4 regions of the Paenibacillus sp. N22P23 genome follow, and region 4 is predicted to be linked to each of the others. Evidence: riboswitches for the same ligand, from Rfam matches in the RefSeq annotation. Region 4 holds a riboswitch; each other region holds the start of a gene.

Region 1 (5,094 bases), on a different contig from region 4:
TAGGATTTGCGGACGACCAGGTCCCCTTGCTTCATGGGCAAATCACCTCTTCGTCTATCCTATGGGGAGACGCCCGTTATGGTGCGCTCACTTTTATTTTTTGTCTTCGCTGTGCAGATCTGCAGCCAGCAGTGCGCGGCTTAATGCGGCAAACTCCGCAAGGGACAAGGTCTCCCCGCGCCTTGACGGATCAATACCGATGCCCGTTAGCAATGGTCCGAGCTTCTCACGATTCACTTTGCCTACATAAGCGGTCAAATTGTTCGCAATGGTCTTGCGGCGCTGTGCGAAACAAGCTTGCACGGTTTGGAAGAAATGCGCTTCGTCCTCGACTTCAACAGCAGGCTTGTCCCGCAGTGAAAGCTTGATAACTGCAGAATCTACATTCGGCTGGGGAATAAACACCGTATGCGGTACAATACAAACCAGCTCAGGCACACAGTAGTACTGCACGGCAACGCTGAGGCTTCCGTACTCTTTGCCACCAGGCTTGGCTGCCATCCGCTGTGCGACTTCCTTCTGGATCATAACGACGATGTGCTCAAGCGGCAGCTTCTCTTCTAACAGCTTCATTAGAATCGGTGTCGTTACGTAATACGGCAGGTTCGCCACCACGCTTACGCCTGAGAGCCCGGCAAACTGCTCCTTTAGCAGCTCCGCCAGGTCGAGCTTCAGCACATCGCCATGTACGACGTGCACATTCGGCGTATCCGCCAGTACATCCTTTAGAATCGGAATAAGCCGATTGTCGATCTCCACTGCGGCTACGCGTCCTGCTGCGTGTGCCAATTGCTGCGTCAATGCGCCGATACCCGGCCCGATTTCAAGCGCGCCTTTTGTCTCATCCAACTCAGCTGCACTGACGATGTTGCGTAAAATATTTTGATCGATCAGAAAGTTCTGACCGAGGCTCTTCTTAAATGTAAAACCGTATCTGGCGATAATGTCTTTCGTCCGCTTCGGTGAAGCGACGTCGACACCTGCCTTAATTCCCTCTGCCATCATTGATCTCCTTCGCTCGCCTGCTCCATCGTGGTTAGAGCCCGCATAAATTCCTCACGCGTGATTCGAAACATCGAACAGCGTTTATAGAACTGCTTGCCGTTCGCATAGCCGATTCCGAGCAGATTGCCCATCCTCAGCCGTCTATCCGAAGCTTGCGGATGTACGAGCAGGCCTGCTTGCATTAAATCATCCATCGTGACCTCAGCAAGACCTGCAGTGTCAGACGTCGCTTCTGTACGCAAATTAGCGAGTGCTCGCTTGATTGCTTCCGGTGATGCGTTCTCGACACCAATATCCCCTTTGTAGAGCGCTTCCTCCTGTGGAAGAAAAGCATGCTTGCAGCCTGGTACCCGCTGCGCTACGATTTTGCGGATTCGCTCGCCCGCATGATCGGGGTCGGTAAAAATAATAACGCCTCTGCGCTCCTGAGCCAGCATGACTCGGCGGATAACCGCCTCGCCAATCGCCGAACCACCGGTCTCGATGGTTTCTGCCTCTACGGCACGCTTAATGGCAACGGTATCGTCTTTACCTTCTACTACAATGATTTCTTTAATCATGGGACTCCATTCCTTCCCTTCAATACAACATGCAAAAAGAAGAGGCATCGCCTCTTCTTATGATGGCATATTTACGCTCGAAATACGATACGCATGTTCATACCGTGGAAATACTGCCTATAGTGCTTCCGGTTTCTTCGGACCTAGCACATACACAGTATAGCCCCGCTTCCGACCAAATTTATCGGCATACGACTCGCTGTCAAAATAAACATCAATCTTGTTGCCTTTGACTGCACTGCCCGTATCCTCGGCTCGTCGGAAACCGATTCCTTCGATATACACCCACCAGCCGATCGGAATGACTTTCGGGTCGACCGCAATGGTACGGCCTTCCTGAACGCGTGCTCCCGATGCGGTGATGCCGTACTGTGGATGGTTCTTTCCTTTGCCTGTCGAAGCCACGCCGGCTGAATAAGCCGTAAGGGTTACATTCTTCAGTATTTTCTTCGAACTGAAAGTAACGCCTCGCTTCGTCATGGTGGATACATTCGGCGAACTCGCCTTCAGCATCGTTACCTTCGGCTCAGGCTTCTTCGTCCCGACCGACACAATCTGATCGACAGAAGGTGACTTGGTCAACTTCTCAACGAGTGTCTGTGAGACTAGAACGCCGTCTTCGAAAGTCTTTTCATAACGTTTAACGACAGTGCCTTGTTTACCCGTTTGGACAAGCTGTTCTTTCCCTAGCGCTAGCTTGGGATCATCCTTCTTCACAATGGAGTAAGGAACGGGGTGGGTACTCTCCGAGATCTTCGTGTCAATCCGAGTGATCGAAATGATCATATTCGGCTTGAGTGTCGCGGATAACGAAGGTACTACCTTATCTTGACTGCGTATCGATATATGAGCCTGATCGATCGCCGCCTGTACGGTTCTTTCTGTCGTGTACAACGTTCTTGCTTTGCCGTCAGCTTTCACAATAAGAGGCACCGCTTGGTTAATGACAATTCGGTCACCGTCTTTGATACCGCCATCAAGCGGCATCGACACTTTATCATAAGTGCCAATTGCAATAGCTTGTTCATCCAGTAGGCGTTGAAGGACCCATTGCTTCGTAGAGACAATGGTTTCTCGTCCATTCACTACTACGGACACGCGCTTGTCAGCCGTTCCGTACAACAACACCAGAAACATGAAAGTCATAGCGATTGAGATCATGGCGCTTAGTACAATTAAACGCACGTTCTCATGCTTCCATCGCAATGCGAAAGACATGCTGGATGATCGTTTCCCATGGGTGTCCTTAAGCTGGAGTGCTCCCATTTCTTCGGTCCTCCTTACATAGCCCCGCCGCCTTTGTTTGCATGATTACATAGACGCGACTATAGAGATTTTCTTTCCAATTTCCGCCCCGGACCACTTCCATAATACAGCTTTTGTCGTCAGTTTATGCTTCTTTCAAACAAAAAGAAGCCCGACGACAGAGGATCTGTTTCGTGGCTTCCCATTAGACAATGGTAGCATGGAGTTGCATTCACGAGGTTGATCTCTCTTATTGACGCTTACGAGGTTAGCTGTCGGATTCGGACGTGAGAGTCGCCCTATTCGCTAATAGCACGGATTAATACTAGCTGTGCCAGTCGCAAAATTCACCCCAAGAAGAATTTCATGTCTATCGCTGTCTGCCTTGTACAAAACAGTGTCGCCCTTTAGTCGACGAACACGTTTTAAGGGGAAGAAACGAACAAGCTGTTTCTTCTTGATACAAACAGTTTCAACAATTGGTTCCCCCGCTCTCCGAAACACGGAGATTAAGCGTTTTATTGGAAAAGGAATACAAGTTTTGTTGCTCTGAAATGAATCATAACGTCTACCGCGGCACATTGTAAAGAACTGATTAATGACGATTTTAACGAATTTCAAGGAAAAATAGGCGAAAAGTAAGCAATTTCTTCAATCAAAATCAGTTTTATCACGAGAATAGTCCCAAATCCTTGCTTTCAAAGCCGTTTTCATCAGATTCCAAAACATTTCATTGCATTTTCGGTGGTTATTTTGCCGACTTCCTCCACACTTTTACCGGTTATCTCCGAAATCGTGTTTGCTACAAGACGGACGAAAGAAGACTCATTTCGCTTCCCACGATGGGGATGAGGTGCCAGGTAGGGAGCATCCGTCTCGATCAAAATTCGGTCCAGAGGCACTTGTGAAAGCACTTCCTTTGGCACCCTCGCATTCGTAAATGTAAGCGGTCCACCGAATGAAATATAGAAGTTCATATCGAGACATTGTTTCGCCGTTTCCCAGCTGCCGGAGAAGCAGTGCATGACGCCGCCAACATCCTTGGCATCTTCTTCGCGGAGCAATCTGACGACGTCCTCATGAGCATCCCGGTTATGAATGACGATCGGCATTCGTTTCTGCTTGGCCAATTGAATTTGCTCGCGGAATACACGCTGCTGAACATCCTTCGGCGATGTATCCCAGTGATAATCCAGGCCAATCTCGCCGATTGCCACGACCTTCGGATGGTCACACAGCGACGCAATCCAGTCTAAATCCTCGGGGCGCATATCAATGCTGTCAACCGGATGCCAGCCGACAGCAGCATAAATAAAGGAATACTGCTCGGCAAGCGCCATCGTTGTTGGAATTGTTTCACGGTTGAAGCCGATATTGATGAGCTTATGTACGCCGGCAGCCTGCGCTCTTTCGATAACTTCTGCTCGGTCTTCGTCGAATTTATGCGAGTCTAAATGTGTGTGCGTGTCGATTAACATCGTGTAACTAGAAACCCCTTTCTACATTAAAGCAAATAATTCGCGGATTTTCGCAGGCAGCAGGTGGGCTGATTCGCGAAGCGGTTCCTCCGGGTAATAAAGGTGGTACCTGCCTTGATGGATACCGGTGATCGATCGAATGATATCCGAACGGCTAGAGATTTCCGACAATCGTTCATCACTGCTCAGCAGCAGAATCGGAGGTTTTTCCTCTTTGCCCGCAGCAGTTGTTGAACCGGGACGATAAACATCGTAGGGCATGTCGTAAGGAAAGTCAATTTCTAGGTGATAGTCCGGATGAAGGCCGATTTCTCGCAAGTGGTCACGGATTTCCTGCCATAGCTTCTCGTCAGGGTGATCCATCGTTACATATTTGTACAGCTTGCGATTAAGGAACCGGCGGCATAGGTCTGATAACACAGGATCAGGCTCATGGACCCATTGCGCGAAGGCCGTTTGAACAAGTGCTTCATCCAAATCCAAATAGCCTTCAATATCTATTGTGCCCGATAGCAGCATCTGAATAGGCTTCATTAATGAATGAAATTCGTAGTCACTGCCGAAGAGCTCTTTTGCCCTTCGAAAGATTTGCCTTAATATAATCTCCGAGCTTCTCGTAACCGGGTGAAAATAAACCTGCCAGTACATCTGATAGCGAGACATGAGATAATCCTCGACCGCATGCATGCCGCTCTCCTTCACAACGATTCTTCCTTGATGAGGCCGCAGCACTCGCAAAATCCGCTCAAGATCAAAGGTACCGTAATTCACTCCTGTAAAATAAGCATCCCTAAGCAAATAATCCA
Region 2 (5,094 bases), on a different contig from region 4:
AAGGCAGAAGCAGCCACAGTGAACAGTTCCGTCACGTATAAGGTTACGAGCAGCGACACGATGTACAAAATCGCAACGAAATACGGGATCAGCCTAAGCAAACTAATTGCAGCTAATCCAACCATCGCTAACCCGAATATCATCTGGCCGGGCATGACGGTTAAGGTTCCCGTAAGCAGCACGACAGGGACTTCGAACAACGGATCGTCGAACACGAATACAGGGACAAGCACAACAGACAAGAGCACATTTGCCGCTCAAGTCGTTACGCTGGTTAACAAAGAACGTGCCAACGCAGGTCTTGGTACACTGAAATCCGATACGCTCTTGACGAAAGTCGCTTTGGATAAGGCTAAGGATATGTATACGAACAATTACTTTGATCATAATTCGCCAACTTACGGTTCGCCGTTTGATATGATGCGTGCTTATGGCGTTTCTTACTCTTATGCAGGTGAGAATATCGCGAAGGGTCAACGTACGCCGGCAGAAGTGATGCAGGCATGGATGAACAGCCCGGGCCATAAAGCGAACATTTTGAGCAAAAACTTCAACAAAATCGGCGTTGCTTATTACAACGGCGAGTGGGTACAAGAATTCACGTCCTAATATTTTATAATTAAGATAAGAGCGGCCGAGCATCGGCTGCTCTTTTTTTGCATTCTAGTTGACGATTCTGTAACCGTCGGTTATTCTGTGACCGATGGTTACCAAATTACTTGAGTCTAAACATGAGGTGTGCTGTCCTATGACCACAAGAAGAAAACAATTAACGGAAGAGATGAAAGCAGCGATTCGTGCCGCAGCAGCAGCTTTATTCGCAGAGAAGGGTTACTCATCTGTGACGATGCGCGAAATTGCCAAAGCAGCAGGCTGCTCGCATACCGCCATTTATTTATATTTCAAAAATAAAGAAGAGCTGCTTCAGCAGATTGCGATTCCTTCGCTGCTCACGCTGGAACAGAAGCTGTTAGACTTAATAGTCGGTAAACCGGATTCGGCAGCCTTGGATAAACTGCTCGACGTATGCAGCGAATATGTTCGATTCAGCCTGACGAGCGGCAGTTTGCAAACGGTCTTGTTTATGTCCGCCTCGGTACGAGTAGATGATCCTCAGCCAGAGCTCGAAGTCAACGTTATCCGCAACAGACTGTTCGCTCACATTATGCAGGTGCTCTTTATTGCCGTCTCTGAAGGGTCAGTGGAACCGAGACAAGAGGCTGCATTGAACAATGGCCGGATCTTGTTTTATTACCTGCAAGGCTTCATCAGCACTTACAGTGGACATGCGGAACCAACGGATGAGCTGCTTGAGCGGACGATGCCTATATTCAAGCAAGGCATTCTAACGATGATTCGCGGTTTGAAACAACATTAAAACTTTCTCACGTGCAGGGTTTGTAAGAATAAGAGGCGAAATCCTAATGTAGACTTCATCACCCGGAGGGTTTGAAACATGAGGCGTAAAGCCGTTTATTGTAACAAGTCGCTTGCTGTGAACGTGAAGAGGAAGCTCGGAAAGATGAATCATGGTGTTGACGATGTAGATTCCAGGTCTGATATGCACAATTACCAACGTTTGATCAAATATTTGCCGGAACCGATTTTTGTGCATGACGGCAACGATATTTTGTTTGCCAACCAAGCTGGCCTTAAGCTATTGAACATTTCAGAAAGCGACTTGATTACAGGCCAAAGAAGCTTTCGTTACATACATCCGGATTATTGGGAGCGATCCGCAGCACGAATTCAAGCGATTATGCAGACGGATGAGCCCAATGAATTTCTAGACTGCAAGCTGATTGCAGAAGGCGGCGAGATCATCGACGTCGAGGTGTCCAGCACGCGAATTCGCAATTACTTGAATAGGGGCACCGTCGTGCAAAGCGTGTTTCGCGATATTCGTGAGCGAAAGAAGGAAGAGGAAGCGCTGATTCAGTCGGAGAAGCTGTCTGTCGCCGGCCAAATGGCAGCAGGCATCGCACACGAAATTCGAAATCCGCTTACGTCGCTGATCGGCTTCTCTAAATTTCTGAAGACGAAGATTGACCAGTATCATGAATACTTTGATATTATGCTTGTCGAACTGGACCGGATTAATTCGATCGTGCAGGAGTTTATGGCGCTTGCCAAACCGCAGGCGAATCAGTTCCGTAAACATGACTTGGTCAAAATCATTCAAAGCGTATTGACGCTTCTAGAAACGCAGGCGATTCTGCGCGATGTACAGATCGTCTCGCGTACGGATACGACTGCAGCGGAGCTGCTCTGTGATGAGAACCAGCTGAAGCAGGTGTTCGTCAATGTGCTCAAGAATGCGATCGAGGCTATGCCAAGCGGGGGCATGATTACGATCGACTTGAAGGCGCAGCAGCAAAGCGAGCTGATTGTCGAAATCATTGATCAGGGGATCGGTATTCCGCAGGATCAGCTGCCTAAACTGGGCGGGCCATTCTTCACCACGAAAGACAGCGGAACGGGTCTTGGACTTATGATTTGTTATCGAATTATCGAAGGCCACCATGGACGAATGGACATTACGAGCATCCCTGAGAAAGGGACTACCGTAAGCATCTTTCTTCCGCGAAATGGATAATTATTGGTCATTTTGAGGGCTGTTCCTGTATTTACCGGTAGGATTCGCCTTGCCGGATATGGTATTCTATTACGCGAGCCGAAACTTAACGTACGGGGGATCTTTTAGGGAGTGGCATCACTGCCCTCCGGCCTGACATTCCGCCTAAGTGGAATGCAGTGCTGAACGCGCATTTGGCGCTGGGGTGAATCGCTTAGTTCACGAAGCGTAGGGTTGAACTCCTCAATCCGAATCCGACAACTAACCTCGCAGGCCGCATGCGATAAGGAAGATTATGACACGCTATTAAGCTGTGTGTCCTTCATCGCGATGACGGAATAAATCCGCACACTTGTGGATGATATCCGTAAATCAAAAGGAGGCAATACAACTTGATGAAACAGGTATGGAAGAAGAGCGCGATAATTGCAGCGCTTAGCTTTGCTGTTCTTACACACACGGCAAGCGCAGCATCGACCTACAGCGCGAAAGATGGCGACACGTTCTGGGAGCTTTCCAAGCAATTCGGCATTTCACTTCAGCAGATGCTGAAAGCTAATCCCATGATCGATCCACAAAACATCTATGAAGGGCTTAGCATCGTTATCCCAGCTTCGAAAGCTGTAAAGAAGACAACGACTGCCAAGGCGGCACCTAAGGCGGCACCTAAGGCGGAAGCGAAAGCCGCAACTAAGGCAAAAGCTGCTCCTAAGGCAGAAGCAAAAGCAGCCCCGAAAGCGAAAGCTAAGGCCGCGCCGAAAGCTGTAAAAGCAGCGTCTAAAGCTGCAGTAGGCAAAGCGATGAAAATGACCTCTGTGGACAGAGAAGAAGAAATCATCACAATCGGCAGCAGCAATTATAACTATTCGGAAGTTGTTCAAGCAAAAGCAAGTGCTTATACAGCAGCCGCTTCTGAGAACGGCTCATGGGGTGCTGTAGACTACTTCGGTAATCCGCTTAAGCTTGGAACAATTGCAGTTGACCCGAACGTTATCCCGCTTGGCAGCAAGGTCTATGTTACAGGCTATGACCATGGCGGACTTCCGGCTGGCGGCATGATGGCTATTGCAGCAGATGCAGGCAGTGCCATCAAAGGCGATCGTATCGATATTTTCGTACCGCAATCACAAGAGCAAGCCAGCATGTTTGGCTTCCAATACGTGAAAGTATTCGTTCTAGAATAATAGTTACAAATGCAAACGGCAGCCCGGCGGGCTGCCGTTTTGTTTTTACTTTGTCCGTGTACCGCGAGCCTCAGGTTTATTCAGGAGCTCAGGCAGCGTTACAATCTGATAGCCTTTGCTGCGCAGCAGTCGAATCAGCCGTGGCAGGGCAGCGATTGTCCCTGATAAATCCTGACCTTCGCCTCCGCCGGCATGCTGCAAGATAATCGAACCGGGCTGCAGTGTTCGTTTGATATTGATGAGAATGCTATTGCTGTCTAGACTTTTCCAATCGACGGAATCCACATCCCAATTGACGACAATATAGCCTCGCTGCCTCAGCCAATCGACTTGCTGAGGGGTGATTTCACCGTAAGGCGGTCGTATGAATTTGGGGCTGTATCCGGCAAGAGGGCGCAGTATCCAATCGGTTTGCCAAATTTGCTGCTCGAAGGCATAACGGGAAATACGTGAGAATACCGCATGATCATACGAATGATTGCCGATGATATGGCCTTCTTTACGCATGCGCCTTACAAGGGCTGGGTGTTTGGCTGCTCGGTTGCCGACAACAAAGAAGGTGGCTCTTACTTTATAACGAGCGAGAATCTCCAACACCTGAGGCGTGTAGCGCGGATCTGGCACGTCATCGAAGGTTAGCGCCACTCTTCGTACACCGCGTGGTCCCCAAACAACGAAAGAACCGGGAAACTGCTTCTGCAGCGTTACCCATGACATCGCACTGCGTTTCTTCTTCCTGCGTTTCTGCTCACTGTTGAAGGCCACGGAGTCCGCGTGCTTGGCAGTGGTATTAATCCCGTGCCCTTCTGGGTTGACTGCAGGCTGTAGATGACGACTTGAGTCACTGGCATGCGGCAGGCCGTCAGCTGAGGAGGTGGCATCGTCAGCATGCATTTGCGACGAGGAGCCTAATAATGCGGTCCAGGCAAGCAGCAGCACTAACACCCGTTTTGTTACAGGCATCCCGAACATGTTCTTCGTCCCTCCGCTCCTTGCGAAAATGTACTTGAATAGCCGTTCATAAACCGGTCGCTCTCATTTTGCCCTGCCATCCTTTGATCATGCATGAAAGATCCCTCTTTACACCGTTAGTCTCAAACACGTAACATGTAAGGGAATAAGTTGAAAAGGGGATAGAACATGCCAGCCATTGATATGCCGCTACATGAATTGAAAACGTATTCAGGAATCAATCCAAAACCTGCAGACTTCGATGCATACTGGGAGCGCGCGTTAGCGGAAATGCGCCAGACAGATGCTGCCGTAGAACTTATTCCTAGCGCTTTCCAAACGCCACAGGCGGAATGCTTCGATTTATACTTTACCGGCGTCAAA
Region 3 (5,094 bases), on a different contig from region 4:
TACAACTTTCAATCCGTCTGCCATTCTAGTCACATCCCATCTAATTAGTAAGTCGTTCGTTATAGGTTGATTTCATCGAATTCGCCAAGTGCCCGCATGCAGTCATAAACATCCTGCTCTATTGTTAAGCCATCTGCTTCCATCGCAGACCAGACAGCGCCAAAGACCGGGTCCACCGTCAAGGTGACGAGCGTGGCCGATGGTGCCACGGCTGCAACAAACTCTTCAATCGGACCGCGAATCCAACCGCGGTCGCCGCGTGTCAGCAGACTGCCTGCAAGCACGACATCGAAGGTTTCGCCGGTCATCCCTAGACGCCGTGCAACAGCAACTACAGACTTGCCAAGCTCTGTCCCTTGATGTTGAAGGATAGCGATTGCCGCTTCATCACCAAGCGCCGCTGCTTCAAATAGCAGCTTCGTTACATCGACCGGCACTTTCTTCTCATGATCAAGGAAATCGTTCAGCATCGTTTCGACATCGCTGTATCCCAGATAAGCGAGCACCAAGCCCGTCAAAGCAGTTGGCTTCTCGCGGCCATCCCAGGCGCGGATAACGGTGCGGAATGCCTCAATGTTCAAGGATGCGCCTCCACCGAAATCGCCATGCATATATTCGAAGCCGCCGCATTGGATATGGACGCCTTCCTTATTGCGACCGGCGCAGTTGGTGCCGGTACCGCAAATGACGGAGATGCCATAGGAGCGGTCCGTGCCCGCACGCAGGCCAATCATCGTATCGCAAGTGATCGAATAGCGGGGCAGGCCGATCGCGCTCACGATAGGATGCAGAATACGATAATCGGCTTCACGATCAGCACCTGCAAGGCCAAAATAAGCATGCTGTACATCTTCATGTTTGACGCCTGCCTGTGTGAGTGCATCGGAAACGGCTTCCGCCAAGTGGCGAGCGGCGCCTTCAGCATCCAGCTGATGATTGCCGTTTCCGCTTAGACCTTTGCCAAGCACGTTGCCGTGTTCGTCGGTGAGCAAGGCGTGCGTTTTGGTGCCGCCGCCGTCTATGCCTAAATAATAAGTCATTAATGTCACTCCTACTCTATCTCGCTTCAATCTCTTGTATTCTCTTCTTGCCATAAGTAAAGTTAAAGCGGTTAAACTTTTACCGAAAAAAATATAGGAGCGAATTGGAGCAGTAAACTGCTTCTTCGAAAGTTAAAGTGCTTTAACTTTCATCTCCTTACCTTATTGTAGAGGAGACCGATTTATTTTTCAACCTTAATTTCGATGTCCTTCATGTACAAGCTTTCGCAAAAAGCATATAATGAATCCAAAATTACCCTCGGGGAGTGTCTGAACGTGAGTGTCAGCTACAAGAACTGTCAAAGCTGCGGCATGCCCATTGCCAAAGGCGATAAGAACGGTACGGAGGCCAGTGGAGCGAAGAGCCTAAAGTATTGCATCCATTGTTATGTAGACGGCCAATTCACTTTACCTGATCTAACGGCGAACGGCATGAAGGAGCATGTGAAGGGGAAGCTCGCGAGCATGGGCTTTCCGAAGTTTACGACGGGGTTCTTTACGCGCGGCATCCATAAGCTGGAGCGCTGGAAGAGCTAAGCGAGTGCAGGAGCGGCTTTGGCGGAGGAGAGACAGACCTCGGGTCTTGTCTCTTTTTTGTTGTTTTTAGGGCTGTTTTTGCAACTGATTCGTATGAAGTGGTATGGTGTAAAGAAGCACTAGTAGGAGGAAGAACATGGCGAACGAATCTAAGAAAAATAAACATATTGCAAATATATCGCTGGGTATCATGGCTGCAGGTTTCGCAGCAACGTTACCTTTCAGCGGCAAGGGGCTTAGCTTGCTGCATGTCGGCTTCGAGGCCGGCGTCATCGGGGGGCTTGCGGACTGGTTTGCCGTTACGGCGCTATTTCGCCACCCGCTGAGAATTCCGATTCCGCACACGGCGCTGCTGCCGCGCAATCGCAAGAAGATGTCGGATGGCATCGTGAGGGTGCTGGAGGATCGGCTGCTTGCCAAAGAGAGCATGATCGAGAAGCTGCGGCAGATCGAGCTCGCGAAGCAGCTGCTGCCGGCTCTACGCCAGGCGGCTCATTCAGCGATACACAGCGAGCGCTTGCCTCATCTGCTCGAGGGAGCGCTGCGTACGATAGAGCTGGAGAAGCTTGTTCCAATTCTCTCGGGGGAAATTCGCACCGCGGTGGAGCGAATTGATCTGGAAGCGGCGCTTCGCGGCTTCTTGCGAAATGCCGTGGAGAATGGCGTAGACGAGCGTCTGCTCGATTTGCTGCTGGAGCGTGCGGAAGAATGGGCAAGCACGGAGGGGATGCGCCGCGAGCTGGGCAATGCGGCGATGCAGCTCGTGAAAGGGCTGAATCTGGGCGGTCTGATGCAGTTTGCGGTCAATGCGTTCATCGGCTATCTGGATGAGGATAAACTGGGCACGATGCTGCAATCTTTTATCCTAACGAAGATTCATGAGCTCAAAGTTCAAGGCACAGATCGGCGTGCTGTTATTATGAAGCATCTGCATCAAGGGCTGGAGATGTTGATTTCGCGTTTGTCCGAAACCGGACAGCTGAATGCGCTGCGCGATGAGCTGCTCGCTTCATTCGATCTGGATGGCGAGATGACGCGATTGTTCGAATCGCTGCGCGAGAAGGGAATAACGTTCCTCCATTCGGAGGATTTCGCTGCCAAGGTTTGGCCGATGCTGGAGAGCCTGCTTGATCGCTTGGAGGAGAACCACGGATTAGTCGAAGATGCCGAGCAGTGGCTGAAAGGGCAGGTTGCCGGACTCATTGAACGCAATCATACGAAGATCGGTTCATTCGTGAAGGAGAACCTCGATCGACTCGACAATGATCAGCTGGTGGAGTTAATAGAAGATAAAGTGGGTCAGGACCTGCAATGGATTCGGGTCAATGGTGCCGTTTGCGGTTTCTTGATCGGTCTATTATTGCGGTTAATTGAAATGGGCTTCGGTTATAACTAAATAAGAAGAAGCAGTCCGTTCTATTTCGCCTTATTTGTGAGAAACGGCAAATTAGTGAGGTAGAGTGAGGCTGCTTGCGATCGAATCGATTGTAAGCGTTATATTCGCGATAGTTGGCTGGAAATGAGAACGAAACCGTTTGCGGCCTTCCTTTACAAAAGACATGCGCAGGCGTAACATACGATTCATGCTTAATCTTCTGCAATAGCGCTGAATTTCTGAATAGAAATCGGGGGAACCACTCATCTGGGGTGAATCTTGAAGAACAGACCGTTTCGGTCAACGCTTTAAGTAGGGCGACTCTCACGCCCGAATCCGTCAGCTAACCTCGAAAGCGTACTAGAGAGGCAACGATTGTTCGTTCGTGCATATAGACACTTTAATTATAACTTGTGCCTAGAAGCCGCGAGAGGCGTTCCTCTGTGTTAAAGAGGCAATCCCTGCAGGCTTCTTTTTTGTGCTGTTTAGGAATGGACACAAAAAAGAATAAGTTTGCGAAGAATATGTAAGTTTATAGGTGTAGAAAGGAAGGCGAAGTTGTCATGGCTGGTTACCGCCGCAAAACCCCGGAAGAATTGCTCTTATCCATCTCCAAAATTCATCGCGGCCGTCTTAAAATTTATGTTGGTGCCGTGAGCGGCTCAGGCAAAACCTATCATATGCTGCGTGAAGGCCAAGCGCTGAAGCAGCAGGGCATTGAGGTTGTCGTCTGCGCCGTGTCGACGATGCGCCGGCCGGAAACGGTGGAGCAGCTTGCTGATTTGGAGCGGATCCCGAGCATTCATTGGTACAAGGGGGACGTGGAGAAGAAGGATCTTAACTTGGATGTCATTCTGGAACGGAATCCGGAGGTGCTGCTTGTTGACGGGCTGGCCCACGAGAACCGTCCGGATGCGAAATTCCCGACTCGTCTGGAGGACATTCAATTTCTTCTGAGTCACGGTATCAGTATCATCACAACCGTGAATGTATACGAACTCGAAGGGGTAACCGAGCTTGCACAGAAGCTGACAGGCATTACAGCGGAATGTACGGTGTCCGCGGATCTGCTGGAATTGGCGGATGAGGTAAGGCTTATCGATGCATCGCCGGAAACGATTCTGACACGCCTAAATGAAGGGCGTTTAAACAATATTAAAGATCCCGGGCTGCTCAAGCGCGGGAACCTCGGCAAGCTCAGAGAAATTGCGCTTCGACTGATGGCCGAAGGCGTGAACGAGTCGCTTGAGAAATACCGCGAGGAGCAGGGCTTCATCGGGCCGTCGGGCGCTACGGAACGGATTTTGGTTGCGGCGCAGTATCACTGGAATGGTTCGATCTATATTCGGCGCGGTCAGCAAATCGCCAAGCGGCTAAGCGGCGACCTGGAGGTTGTGGTCTTCGTCGATTCCAGCCAGGAGCCTACGAAGGAAAGAGATGATTTCAAACGTTCCATTCTGAAGCTGACTGAGAAGGTGGATGCCGGCTTCAGAGAAATTTCAGTGAATAACAGAAGGCAGATTCCGCGTGCGCTCATCAAATACGCGATGCTGATCAATGCGACCCGCATCGTCATGGGTCATTCCAAGCAGACGCGTGCACAGGAGATCGCACAAGGCTCAATCGCGGGCAGCGTGCTGAAACAGATGCGGAACATCGACGTTTTCTTCATGGCGGACAGAGCCGAGCATGAGGGAGAGCGAGTGCTGCCAACGAAACGGGCGACGCCGAAGATGACAGCGGAGCCATACCGGAGGCTAAGTGCGCAAGAGGTAGAGAAGAAGATCGAGCGGATTCGCCGCGGGAAATTCAAGGTCTATGTCGGCGCAGCACCCGGGGCAGGCAAGTCCTATATGATGCTTCGCGAGGGCAATGATTTGCTTCGCAAAGAAATCGACGTTGTAGTCGGTCTAATGGAGACTCATGATCGTGCGGAAACGCAGGATCAGGCCGGACGACTGGAGGTAGTGCCTCGTCTGTCCATTGACAGTGATGGCAAGGTTCACTCCGAGATGGATGTGGATGCGATTATTAAGCGCAATCCGGAGGTTGTGCTGATCGATGAACTGGCCCATATCAATGCACCGGGCAGCCGCAACAAGCGCCGGTATGAGGATGTACAGGAGATTTTGGATGCCGGCA
Region 4 (5,094 bases):
CTGCGTGGAAGGCACCTGCTTAAAGGATCCATCCCGCTGAACAAGCTTCGCCATCGTTTCGGATTTTGTTTTCCGAAGGGTATCCGCCTGTGCCTTGCCTCGGCCTTCCGCGAGTGCTTCAGCGAAATTACCGAACAATACGGTGAAGAGCAGAATGAAAAACACGGTCACATTGTAGCCTCGGCCCACAGTATCCGTACCAAACAGATCTGGCTGTATGGATAGCAGCAATGTGATTACCGTGCCTACTTCCACGATAAACATGACCGGGTTCTTGATCATGACCGCAGGGTTCAATTTCTTAACAGCGCCGATCATGGCTTGTAGTGCAATTTCCTTCGTTATCGTTTTTCTGCGTGCAGCAGCCATTATGATCTCTCCTTAAGTTTATTGCGGCATGGCCAGATGTTCAGCAATTGGCCCCAGTGCAAGTCCAGGGAAGAACGTAAGCGCTCCGATCACGAGAATGATCATGATGAGAATCCCCGTGAACAATGGTGTATTCGTGCGCAGCGTCCCCGTCGTTACCGGTACAACTCGTTTAACCGCAAGAGATCCGGCAATCGCAAGCATGGCAATGATTGAAATATAACGGCCAAACAACATCACCAAACCAATCCCTACATTATAGAAGTCGGTATTCGCGGTCAGACCGCCAAATGCGGAACCATTGTTTGCCGCGCCGGATGTAAAGGCATAAAGCACTTCAGATAGCCCATGTGTACCAGCATTCGCTATGGACGCGACGGCTGTCGGTGTAGCCAGAGCAAGTGCTGTTGGAGCAAGAATGATTAAAGGATGGATAAGCAGCGCGATCGCAGCCAGCTTCACTTCCTTGCCTTCAATCTTCTTACCGAGGAATTCCGGCGTACGTCCAACCATCAGACCGCAAATAAATACGGATAAGATGAGATACAATAACCCATTGAGGAGCCCGACACCTTTCCCGCCAAATACGTTATTCAGCATCATTTCGGCTAGCGCAACGAACCCGCCCATCGGTGTTAATGATTCGTGCATATTGTTCACAGAACCCGTCGTTGCTGCCGTTGTCACCGCTGTAAACAAGGCGGACTGCGATTCGCCAAACCTGACTTCCTTGCCCTCCATATTTCCGTGATAGCCTGCGGCATCAAGAGCGGGAACGCCTTTGTATTCCGATACAAATACGACTGTAAGCATAACCAAGAAGATGAGTCCCATAGCCCCAAATATGGCCCAGCCCTGCTTCTTGTTCTTAATCATCAGACCGAAAGCATACACAAGCGCCGTTGGAAGCAGCATCATGCAAATAATTTGCACCATATTGGTAAGCGGCGTTGGATTCTCGAACGGATGCGCCGAGTTTGTACCGAACCATCCCCCACCGTTCGTACCGATATGTTTGATCGATTCAAGCGTTGCAACCAGGCCTCTGGTTATCGTCTGCTGTGCTCCTTCAAGCGTGGTCGCATTTACAGCACCTTGGAATGTTTGCGGAACGCCTTGGAATACTAGAAATAATGCGACTAGGAAGCTAAGCGGCAGAAATACACGCGTAATCCCGCGAACCATATCCACATAGAAGTTACCCAGGTTATCCTGACGGCCGACGAGTCCACGAATGAACGCGATCGCTATTGCGAAGCCGGTTGCTGCCGACGTGAACATCGGAAACGTAATTGCAAGCAATTGAGACAAATAGGAAAGTCCATTCTCCCCTGAGTAAGACTGCCAGTTTGTATTCGTAATAAACGATACAGCTGTATTAAATGCCTGCCCCGCAGGCATATTGCCGATCCCATCCGGATTAAGCGGCAGAAAGCTCTGAAACCGCAGGACAAGATACAGCAGGAGCATCATAACGAAGTTGCTAAGCAGGACGGCTGCTACATACTTTTTCCATCCCATTGCTTCATCCTCGCGCACTCCCATTAACCGATACAGCATGCGTTCGAACGGACCAAACACACGATCCAATCCTGTTTTCTCATGCTGAAACACTTTTACAAGATAAATGCCTACCGGCTTAACCAACAACATAATGATGATCAGCGTAATGGCTACCTGTACGAACCCCATACTCATGTCATGAATCCTCCGCCCTGGCCATTTAGAATTTTTCTGGTTTTACTAATACAAAGCCTAGATACAAAATGAGAATACCTGCAATAATACCGACGATTATCATAGCGTTACCTCCCTAGGCTTTCTCACAGAATTTAAGGAATCCCCAGAATATAGCGAATGCAGCAACAAACAATATCACCATTGTAAAATCATTGATCATAACCCCTTACTACCTCCCATAGCTGCATGCCGTGAATTGAGAATATTTTCCCCTGCCGGATGGAAACTATACTTGTCTTTCAGTGTGCTTAAAGTTTAGTATGCTGCTTATCAGTTCCCCCTCTTCGGTATAAGGAAATCTTAATACGGGTTGCCGTAAAAAGGGGGTAAAGAAACCTCCTGTCAGGTGTAAAAAAAGTATAAAAATCGGTCGTTATCGACGTTTAGAACGAGACGTAAGCCTGCGAGTGGTCGAATAAATACGTGCGATTCCATACTGCGCAGCTTTGGCCTTTGTTTCCTTTAGCTGTATGATCCAGCTGCTCAGCCAAGCTCGTTAATGCGGATTCCATTACATGTGTGCGTTCCGTTCCCCATGCTTCTTGCTTCTGATGGATATAATCCAGACCTTCCTCAATTGTCAGTCCTTTTATTCGCTGGTAAATGGCCGTCCACTGCACAATGTCGCCCTTCAGGTTACAGCCGTGCATCTGGAATTCAATGAGGCTGCAGCCTCCGTCATTCGTAGTGATGGCGAGTAAACCGCAAATGCAGTCTTCACTATGTCCAGGCAGCCGTTCATCTGTGAGCTCACCATCAAATTGAAACAGCTCAATCGCATTAATCTTGCAATCTTTCACAATACTCACTCTCCTGATCGTTGGTTGATAGTAGACGGTAGACAGCACAAAGAGGCCCGGGAAGCAGAGAAACTCTACTCCCGGGCCTCATCACAGCGTAAAGAAACAAGCTGCGCAAGCTCGATTGAATGGGTTCTCTCTCATACGCTTACGAGGTTAGCTGTCGGATTCGGGCTTGAGAGTACCCTACCTTAACAATTAACACCTGTTATGGATTCACCCCAAGAAACCGTTCTGATCGAAGTCGGCTTCCAATTGGTTCCCCCGTTCCTCTTGCGAGGACTCAGCGTGTAAAGCAAGATTTGAAGTTGTTGAATCAAATCTTATTCCTGCGAGAAGAGAATGTAAAATCTGATTTAAGTGCTAATTACGCCAATTCTATCGAATTGAGCGCATAATTGCGCTTTCATCCTGAGCACTCATTCTTTTCAATTGGGTTTTCATAGGTTTGCTTCCAAACCTTTCTGTGAATAGCAAAGGAGCTAAGCACATTCATCATGTCGCTTAGCTCCTTGTTTATTCCTATTATTTTGTTTTTGTAAACCTTACTTCGTAAAGCTAACTGCCTCCAACATACGTGTAATCAGAGCCGCGCTCTCTGCACGGGTCGTCATCGAGCTCGCGTTAAATTTGCCCGAAGCTCCTTTGATCAGCTTGGCTTGCTCCAATTTCGTTACGGCATCCAGCGCCCAGCTGTGAATACTGCTCACGTCGCTGAAGCCGGACCCCGCAGTCGCTTCGTTAAAGTGATATCCTGCCAGCCCCATCGCTCTGAACAGGATTACCGCCATCTCTTCCCGTGTAATCGTTGCTGACGGGTTGAAATTGCCTGCGGCGTCACCTTTCACGATGCCATAGCCCACTAACGATTGAACGGCAGCTGCGTACCAAGCATTCGTACTGACATCGTGGAACAACGAAGTCGATGCTGCTCCTTGTGTTTTCATGCCAAGCGCTTTCGCCATCATGAGCGCAAACTCCGAGCGGGTCACCTGTTCGTTCGGTTTAAATTCGTCTGCATTGAAGCCTGCAATAATCATCTTGCCTGCTGCCGCTTCGATATCAGCACGCGCCCAGTGCGTTGCAATATCCTTAAACGTATGCTCGCTGTTTAGAACGAGGTAGGTGCTGTTGGAAAGACTGTAGATATGGATCACTTTCCCATCTGTGGTAAACGGTACAGGCTCGTACGACGTTTTACCGTCAGCTCCTTTAACTTCTCTGACAACAGCAAGTTTGCTGCTATCGGCTGCAGTATCAAGCACTATCGTTCTCGCTACATACTGCGTAAATGTAGACAGTACTTGCTGCTTACCGCCTGCCTCAGTAGCCGTTATCGTGAATTCAAGGGCAGCGAGAACCTCATGACCCTGTTCATCAGCCGTCCGCTCTGCTTCTTTATTCACGGCTATCGTCAATTCAATAGCTGCATCTTTACGGTCATTGAGCAGCTTACTGAGTTCATCAATCGGCAGCGCGTACTCGCCGAGCGAAGTCTTCACTGTCAAAGCTGTACTTGACGAATCCGCCAGTAATTGACGAACAACATCAGCGTTTAGAGAAACTTGGATTTCATCCACTTTCTCAGTAGTCGTTGCATCGACGATTACTGATCCGTCTGCTGATGGCTTCAACGGTTTCTCGACCTTCAGATCTGCGATCTTATTGCCAGCTTCATCCGTTGTTACAACAGGTTTGCCGGATGAATTGTCCGTGTCACCCGGATAACTCGGTGGCGTTGGCGTGCTTGGATTACCGGAAGTAGCAGACAGCTCACGGGTATCGCGCACCCTGATCCGCACACCTTCCGAATACTTACCTGCAACACCAACCGCTTCGTACGTATCGCCCGCCACCATCTGCGGAACGGGAACGTCGTTCTGCAGCGCGATGTAGCCGTCTGTAAATACGAGCACAGGACCTGTTCCATCATTGATCACATACGAGTTGTCGTCGTATTTGGAAACAACTGTCCCTTTTACCTTTACGAGCTGGCCCTGGGCGGCCTCCTGCGCTGCGTCGTGTGTAGAAATCAATTCAGGTTCGATTGGGTTCACATGACCGATCTTGATGACGTCACCGGCAAATGTATCAAAAATAAGTTCACGGTTCTGCTCGAACGTTTGCAGCTTGCCATAAACGCGAACACGATCGCCTGCTTCCAGACTGTCAGCCGGCACTTCCT

What was found. A riboswitch is a leader RNA that binds a small molecule or an ion and turns the genes downstream of it on or off. The one in region 4 is predicted to bind cyclic di-AMP.
Region 1: it holds a riboswitch for cyclic di-AMP, as region 4 does, so the genes downstream of both, AC506A_RS29655 (resuscitation-promoting factor) here and AC506A_RS30205 (hypothetical protein) in region 4, are expected to answer to the same signal.
Region 2: it holds a riboswitch for cyclic di-AMP, as region 4 does, so the genes downstream of both, AC506A_RS12030 (3D domain-containing protein) here and AC506A_RS30205 (hypothetical protein) in region 4, are expected to answer to the same signal.
Region 3: it holds a riboswitch for cyclic di-AMP, as region 4 does, so the genes downstream of both, AC506A_RS22755 (histidine kinase) here and AC506A_RS30205 (hypothetical protein) in region 4, are expected to answer to the same signal.

What each region holds. Positions count from the first base shown of each region.
Region 1 is NZ_JBXENT010000015.1:60,109-65,202, forward strand. It holds gene yabG (sporulation peptidase YabG) at 1-35, opposite strand, end outside; gene rsmA (16S rRNA (adenine(1518)-N(6)/adenine(1519)-N(6))-dimethyltransferase RsmA) at 94-1,005, opposite strand; gene rnmV (ribonuclease M5) at 1,002-1,565, opposite strand; gene AC506A_RS29655 (resuscitation-promoting factor) at 1,683-2,831, opposite strand; cyclic di-AMP (ydaO/yuaA leader) riboswitch at 3,053-3,336, opposite strand; gene AC506A_RS29660 (TatD family hydrolase) at 3,524-4,288, opposite strand; gene AC506A_RS29665 (HD domain-containing protein) at 4,310-5,094, opposite strand, start outside.
Region 2 is NZ_JBXENT010000002.1:268,079-273,172, reverse strand. It holds gene AC506A_RS12045 (CAP domain-containing protein) at 1-609, shown strand, start outside; gene AC506A_RS12040 (TetR/AcrR family transcriptional regulator) at 749-1,378, shown strand; gene AC506A_RS12035 (ATP-binding protein) at 1,457-2,596, shown strand; cyclic di-AMP (ydaO/yuaA leader) riboswitch at 2,663-2,867, shown strand; gene AC506A_RS12030 (3D domain-containing protein) at 2,971-3,759, shown strand; gene AC506A_RS12025 (polysaccharide deacetylase family protein) at 3,805-4,731, opposite strand; gene AC506A_RS12020 (alpha/beta fold hydrolase) at 4,900-5,094, shown strand, end outside.
Region 3 is NZ_JBXENT010000006.1:195,625-200,718, forward strand. It holds gene AC506A_RS22735 (6-phospho-beta-glucosidase) at 1-24, opposite strand, end outside; gene AC506A_RS22740 (N-acetylglucosamine kinase) at 60-1,040, opposite strand; gene AC506A_RS22745 (zinc ribbon domain-containing protein) at 1,317-1,577, shown strand; gene AC506A_RS22750 (DUF445 domain-containing protein) at 1,714-2,973, shown strand; cyclic di-AMP (ydaO/yuaA leader) riboswitch at 3,172-3,325, shown strand; gene AC506A_RS22755 (histidine kinase) at 3,516-5,094, shown strand, end outside.
Region 4 is NZ_JBXENT010000017.1:32,099-37,192, forward strand. It holds gene kdpB (potassium-transporting ATPase subunit KdpB) at 1-369, opposite strand, end outside; gene kdpA (potassium-transporting ATPase subunit KdpA) at 388-2,061, opposite strand; gene AC506A_RS30200 (potassium-transporting ATPase subunit F) at 2,093-2,170, opposite strand; gene AC506A_RS30205 (hypothetical protein) at 2,493-2,909, opposite strand; cyclic di-AMP (ydaO/yuaA leader) riboswitch at 3,040-3,208, opposite strand; gene AC506A_RS30210 (DUF4350 domain-containing protein) at 3,455-5,094, opposite strand, start outside.